One region of the Streptomyces sp. ME19-01-6 genome, then DNA from elsewhere that is predicted to be linked to it. Evidence: riboswitches for the same ligand, from Rfam matches in the RefSeq annotation. Region 1 holds a riboswitch; each other region holds the start of a gene.

The links. Region 1 has a riboswitch for cyclic di-AMP ahead of PV419_RS32540 (M23 family metallopeptidase). Riboswitches for the same ligand answer to the same signal wherever they lie in the genome.
Positions count from the first base shown of each region.
Region 2: another riboswitch for cyclic di-AMP. It lies ahead of PV419_RS35325 (transglycosylase family protein); the one in region 1 lies ahead of PV419_RS32540 (M23 family metallopeptidase).
Region 3: another riboswitch for cyclic di-AMP. It lies ahead of PV419_RS37395 (M23 family metallopeptidase); the one in region 1 lies ahead of PV419_RS32540 (M23 family metallopeptidase).

Region 1 is NZ_JARAXF010000018.1:153,183-155,376, forward strand. Features, by position in the region: gene PV419_RS32540 (M23 family metallopeptidase) at 132-956, opposite strand; cyclic di-AMP (ydaO/yuaA leader) riboswitch at 970-1,167, opposite strand; gene PV419_RS32545 (pitrilysin family protein) at 1,427-2,194, opposite strand, start outside.
Region 2 is NZ_JARAXF010000021.1:42,029-44,222, reverse strand. Features, by position in the region: gene eno (phosphopyruvate hydratase) at 1-317, opposite strand, end outside; gene PV419_RS35325 (transglycosylase family protein) at 485-1,177, opposite strand; cyclic di-AMP (ydaO/yuaA leader) riboswitch at 1,179-1,349, opposite strand; gene PV419_RS35320 (transglycosylase family protein) at 1,610-2,194, opposite strand, start outside.
Region 3 is NZ_JARAXF010000024.1:30,296-32,489, forward strand. Features, by position in the region: gene PV419_RS37395 (M23 family metallopeptidase) at 1-1,018, opposite strand, end outside; cyclic di-AMP (ydaO/yuaA leader) riboswitch at 1,030-1,180, opposite strand; gene PV419_RS37400 (PP2C family protein-serine/threonine phosphatase) at 1,381-2,194, opposite strand, start outside.

The DNA.
Region 1 (2,194 bases):
TCTATTCTAAGGGGCTGGAATTTCCGATGGGCGGGGGGATTTCATGGATATTTTTTGGCCAGGCGGGCGAGCGGGTACGCCGAAGGCCCCGGTCCGCGGGACCGGGGCCTTCGGAAGCCGAAGCAGCGTGATCAGATGTTCACGCCGTGCGAGCGCAGGTAGGCGACGGGGTCGATGTCCGAGCCGTAGTCGGGGCTGGTGCGGGCCTCGAAGTGCAGATGCGGGCCGGTCACATTACCCGTGGCGCCGGACAGGCCGATCTGCTGGCCGGGGGTGACCGTCTGGCCGACGGAGACGCCGATGGACGACAGGTGGCCGTACTGGGTGTAGGTGCCGTCGTTCATCTTGATCACGATGTTGTTGCCGTACGCGCCGCCCCAGCCGGCCTCGACCACGGTGCCGGAGCCGACGGAGTGCACCGAGGTGCCGGACGCGGCGTGGAAGTCCACGCCGGTGTGGCTGCCCGAGGACCACAGGCCGCTGGACGCCTGGTAGCCGGTGGAGAGGTACGAGCCGGGGATCGGCGACACGAACGTGTTCAGCCGCTTGCGCTCGGCCTCGCGCGCCGCGCGCTCCTTGGCCTCGCGCTCCTGCTTGGCCTTCTTGGCGGCCGCCTCGGCCTTCCGCTTCGCCTCGGCCGCCTGCCGCGCGGCCTCCTTGCGGGCCGCGGCCTCGGCCTGCGCCTTGGCGGCGGCCTCCTCGGCGACGCTCTGCTGGGTCTGCGCCTGGGCCGCGACCTGGTCGGCGAGTTCATCGCCCATGGCGACCGCCTGGCGCAACCCGGTGTCCTCGAAGCCCCGCGGGTCGTCCGATGCCGCGAGGGCCGGGGCGGCGAAGCCGGCGACCACGCCGGAGGCGGCCAGCGTGGCTATGCCCGCGAGGTTGGCGCCGGAACGGGTGGGGCGGGGGGCCCGACTGGGGCGGCGGTGCTTCCCGGTGGTACGGGTGAACGCCATGGTCCGGCGCACTCCTTTCCTTCCCTCTCGCCTACCGGGTTAGCTGACGGGTTCGGAGCAGGAAGGTCTCCTACGGGCCCCTCCCCCTCGCGGGCAAGGCGTCCGATTCACCCCTGGGGATCACCCGTCCGGCGCCGCGGGCGGCGTCGGGCGAGGCTGGTTCCCCGGCTCCCCTGGCTCGCGCCGTACGGGGACTCGGCGATGGTTGTCCGTGCCGCGGGTGCGGCGTGTCTCGGTCGGACAACCGGACTGACGCTAAGCGTGACCGCATTCGATCACCAAACGGTTCCGCCTTTTTGTTGGTTTCCCCACAGACACCACCGACCAGACGGGCAACCTCTGCTATAAAGCGGGCGAAACGACGCGTGAAGTGACGGCAAAAAGGCCCCTGGCGCCTGAAACGGCGCCAGGGGCCTTGCCACAGCTCTCTGTTGGGCCCTGACCCGGGCCCACTCGCGCGGCCGGGCGGGTCAGCCCTGGATGACGCGCACCTCGCCGATGCCGAGCGCCTTGACCGGCTCCTCGATCGTCGAGGCGTCACCGACGAGCACCGTGACCAGCCGGTCGGGCGGGAAGGCGCTCACCACCGCGGCGGTTGCCTCCACCGTCCCGGTCTCCGCGAGGCGCGCGTACAACTGCGCCTGGAAGTCGTCCGGCAGGTGCTGCTCGACCTGGTCGGCGAGCGTGCCCGCGACGGCGGCCGCCGTCTCGTACTTCAGCGGGGCCACCCCGACGAGGTTCTGCACGGCGACATCGCGCTCGGCGTCCGTGAGGCCCTCCTCCTTCAGCGTGCCCAGCACCTTCCACAGGTCCTCCAGGGCGGGGCCGGTGACCTCGGTGGCCACCGAGCCGCTGATGGCCAGCATCGCGGCGCCCGTGGTCCCTCCGGAGGCGTCCGGGGCCGCGGAGCGGAGCACCTGGCCGAAGGCGCGCACGCCGTACGTGTAGCCCTTCTCCTCGCGCAGCACCCGGTCGAGCCGGGAGGTGAGGGTGCCGCCCAGGCAGTAGGTGCCGAGCACCTGGGCGGGCCAGACCCGGTCGTGGCGGTCGGCGCCGATCCGCCCGATGAGCAGCTGGGTCTGCACCGCGCCCGGCCGGTCGACGATGATCACCCGGCCGGTGTCGTCGGCGGTGATCGGCGGCATGGCGCGGGACTCGGCGGCGCCGCCCGTCCAGGCGCCGAGGGACTCGGCCAGCGCCTTGTCGAGGTCGACGCCGGCGAGGTCGCCGACGACCAC
Region 2 (2,194 bases), on a different contig from region 1:
AGCGAGGACTTGTCCGGGGTGGCGTCCAGGTCGAACATCGCCTGGTCGATCAGGCGCTGCTCGGTGGCGTCGTAGCCGACGAGCTCCGGACCGATCTGCTCGATGACGGCGAGGACGGCCTTCTCGACGCCCTTGCCCCCGTAACGGTTCTTGTCGCCGTCACGGAGCTCAAGGGCCTCGAAGGCACCGGTGGAGGCACCGGAGGGCACGGCGGCACGGCCGGTGCTGCCGTCGTCGAGGCCGACCTCGACCTCGACCGTGGGGTTGCCTCGCGAGTCGAGGATCTCGCGAGCTACGACGACGTCGATGGACGGCACGAGGATCTCCTTCGTATGGGTCTGTGGTTCTGCAGCATGAGCCTAACGGGCCCGGGGGGCCCACCCGACGAAGCCCCGGCAGGGCGCGCCTCAGGTGGGGGGCGGCGCGCCCGGCCGGGGCCGTCTTCTTCGGGTGCCGGGGTGGGGGTAAGGCCCGGCGGCGTGGGTCAGGAAAGGTGCAGCTGCTGGCCCGGGTAGATGAGGTTGGCGTCCTCGACGATGTCCTTGTTCAGCTCGAAGAGCTTCTTCCAGCCGCCCTCGACGTGGTGCGCCTCGGCGATCTTGGAGAGGGTGTCGCCGGACTTGACCTTGTACTCGCCGTCGCCCTTCTTGACCGCGTGGCGGGCCTGCCCGCGCCCGGCGTGCTGGTCCTCGCCGCGGGGCTGCGCCTTCGGCTTGGCGGGCTGCGCGGGCTTGGCCGTCTCGGCCGGCTTGGCAGGCTGAGCCGGCTTCGCGGGCTGGGCGGTGGACGTCGAGGGGGTCGGGCTGCCGGTGGTGGTCAGACCGGTGCCGCAGACCGGCCAGGCGCCCTTGCCCTGCCCGGCCAGGACCTTCTCGGCTATCTGGATCTGCTGGTCCTTGGTGGCCAGGTCGGCGCGGGCCGCGAAGGCCGTGCCGCCGTACGCGGCCCAGGTGGAGTTGGTGAACTGCAGGCCGCCATAGAAGCCGTTGCCCGTGTTGATCGACCAGTTGCCGCCGGACTCGCACTGCGCGACCGTGTCCCACTGGGCGGTGGTCGCGGCCGAGGCGGAGGTGGCCCCCAGGAGCGGTGCGGCGACGGCCGCACCGGCGATGCCGGCGAACGCGGCGATGCGGGTGACCTTGGAGGGACGGCGGTGCTTACCCTTGTCGTTACGCATGTTCGTTCCTCACCGACGCCTACGAGGTGAGCTGTCGGGTTCGGGCTGTGAGTTGCCCGGCCCGGTGCGGCTGACCGCACCGTGGCTTCACCCCGAGCCGAACGGGCCCGTCTCCGGGCCGCTACGGCGCCTACCTTGGTTCCCCCGCTCCTGCCTCCGGCGCAAACGCGTCTGGTCCCCCCGACCGCCGGCAGGACTCGGCGTGGCGATCGACGGTGCCCGCGGTGGCGAGCGAAAAGACGTTAAACACACCTTCCGATGAGGTTCAAACCCCTACATCCCAGCGAATGAGGCGGTATCCGCATCCAGCCGTCCCACATCTACGCAGGTGAGGCCGGGTGCGGAAAGATCGGACAGGCGACACACGCCGGGCGATGTGACGAGATGTATATCTCACCGTCGCCAGATCGGGCAAATCACCCCGAACTGCCGCTACCTCGCGCTGAGATCGAGACGCTGACCAGGGTGAATGAGGTCCGGGTCGGTTCCGATGAGGGTTTCGTTGGCCTCGTAGAGCTCGGGCCACCCTCCGTCCGCCTTCTGGTCGCCCTGGTCGCCCGCGATGTCTGACAGGTTGTCATCGCCGCGCACGGTGTAGTCCGCGCGCCCGAGGGGCTGGAGGGGCGTCTCGGCGCGCTCCGCGTCGTCGCGCGAGGCGTGGCGCCCCGAGGACCGGGCGTCGTCGTCCGCCGTGCCCGCGGAGTCCTGCTCGCGGGCGTCGGGCGCGCCACGGTGGCGACCGGTGGGGGCGCCGGAGGAGTCGTCCTCGCCCTTGGCGTCGCGGCCGGAGGGCGTGTCACCCTCGTCCGACGCGGAGCCGCCCTCCTCCCGGGACACCTCGCCGGAATCGCCCGACTTATCCCCCTTGTCGCCGGACTTGCCGTCCTCGACCACGGAAGGATCCGACTTATCAGCCTTGTCGGACGTACCGGATTCTCCGGAAGCACCAGAACTATCAGAACTATCCGGCCGATCGCCCTGGCTGGAGTTATCGGACGATTCACCCGTCGCGGAGTC
Region 3 (2,194 bases), on a different contig from region 1:
CGCCCGTCGTCACCGAGCCCGACGTACGGACCATCGACGACAGGTGGCAGAACCAGAGCTCGGTGCCGTCATTCAGCTTGAGCACGATGCGGTAGCCGTACGAACCGGCCCACCCGGCCGAGGTGATCGTACCGCCGTGCACCGCCTTGACCGGGGTGCCGGTCGGGGCGGCGAAGTCCTGGCCGGTGTGGTCGGCCGACCACATGTCACCGGCCTGGCCGAAGGACGCGGTCAGGGTGTACGAGACGACGGGGAGGGTGTACTGGGCGGCGAGCTTGGCCAGGCGCTCGGCCTCGGCCTTCTTCCGGGCCGCCTCCTCCGCCTTCCGCTTGGCCTCGGCCGCGGCGGCCTTCTTCTCGGCCTCGGCCTCGGCCTGCCGCTTGTCCTCCGCGTCGGCGGCCTTCTTGGCAGCGGCGGCGGCCTTCGTGGCGGCCGCGTCGGCCGCGGCCACGCGCTGCGACTCGTCGGCGGCGTTCTGCTGGTTCTCGGCCTGCTGCAGGATGCGGGCGCGCAGCGCCTCGCCCGCGTCGGTGGCGCCGTTCGCCTCGTCCTCGGAGGTCAGGCCCGCCTGGGAGAGGGGGGCGGCCGCGGAGGTCGAGGAGTCGCCGGAGCCTGAGTCCGACAGCAGCGAGCCGATGCCGGGCAGGTCCTCCGCGTCGGGGAGGACGTCCCGCACCTTGTCGGCGACGTGGGCGAGGTCCGGCATGGATATGGGGGCCTTGGGGCGGTCCTTGGCGCTCGCCATCCCGCCCGCGCCGACCGCCGCGATCACGCCGACGCCGAGGACGGCGCCGCTGCGCGCCATCGTGCCGCCGCGCTGCTTGGCGACGCGGTGCCGACCGCGCACCGGGGCTATGGATTCCTCAGTGGGATTCCACTCGTCCCACGTCTCGGTGTCCTGGTCGGCCCTCGCCTCGGCGGCCGGTTCGAACCAGGAGCCGTAGCGGGTGGCTGTCCCCGCTCCGGCGCCGGATGTGCGGGACGGAGCTTCTTCAAGGGCAGACCTGTTGGACGCCACGCGGGCGCACTCCTTTCCTTCCCTCTCGCCTACCGGGTTAGCTGACGGGTTCGGAGCAGGAAGGTCTCCTACGGGTCAGGTTCGACCCGATTCACCCCAAGGTTGGTGGTTCCCCGGTTCCCTTGGTGTTGCTGTGCGTACGGGATTCGGCGACGGCGCACGGTGCCGCCTCTTGCGACGGCTGTAACGACCGCGCTGCGTTATCGAACGTTAATAGAGAGCGTGACCTGATTCCAAGCAGTTCCCGGGAATCAGAGGAACCTTTGAGGTGAACTTAACGCCCAACACGGGACGCAAGGGGGCAAGTCGACAGCACCCTGAGCACACTCGGAAACACCCTCGAACCGATCGTGCGTCAATTGTTATCCGGAGGGATCATGTTCCACTACGGAGCGTGTCAGCGTGGTGGCCTGTTCATGGTCCGCGCCCGTCGTCACCGAGGTCCGGCACAGCGCCAGCAGCGCCATGTCGTCCGCGGTCCCGCCGCCCGTATGCCGCTCCACATCCCCCACCAACGCGTCGAGCAGTTCCACTGGTCCGGCGAAGCGGCGGCCGCGCAGCCGGACCGCCGGGTCGTAGAACGTGCCGTGCGCGTCGCGCGCCTCGCTCACCCCGTCGGTGAACAGCAGCAGGGTCACCCCCTCCGCGAACGGCAGCTCCTCCACCCGGTCCGGCCACGCCCCCAGGTCGCCCATCCCCAGCGGCAGCGCCGGCATCTCGGGGTCGGCGGGGCGCACCGAGCCCTCCCCGTCCAGCAGCAGCGGCGACGGGTGGCCGCGGTTGATCATGCGGAGCAGGGAGTCGCCGCGGGGGATCTCGGCCAGCACCGCCGTGATGAACCCCTCGGCCTGCTCGATGTCGGCCCGCCGGGCCCGCTCGCGCTGCAGCGCCCGCTCCAGCCGCAGCGCGAGCCCCTCCAGCGTGGCCTCCTGCTCGGCGGCCTCCCGGAAGGCGCCGATGATGATGGCGACCAACTCGACCGACCCCAGCCCCTTGCCCCGTACGTCGCCGATGACCATCCGTACGCCGTGCGGGGTGTCCTGCACGGCGTACAGGTCGCCGCCGATCGCGGCGTCCTGCTCGGCCGCCACATAGCGGGCCGCGACGTCCAGGCCGGCCAGGCGGGCCGGCGGCACGGGCAGTACGGCGCGCTGGGCCGCCTCCGCGATGCCGCGC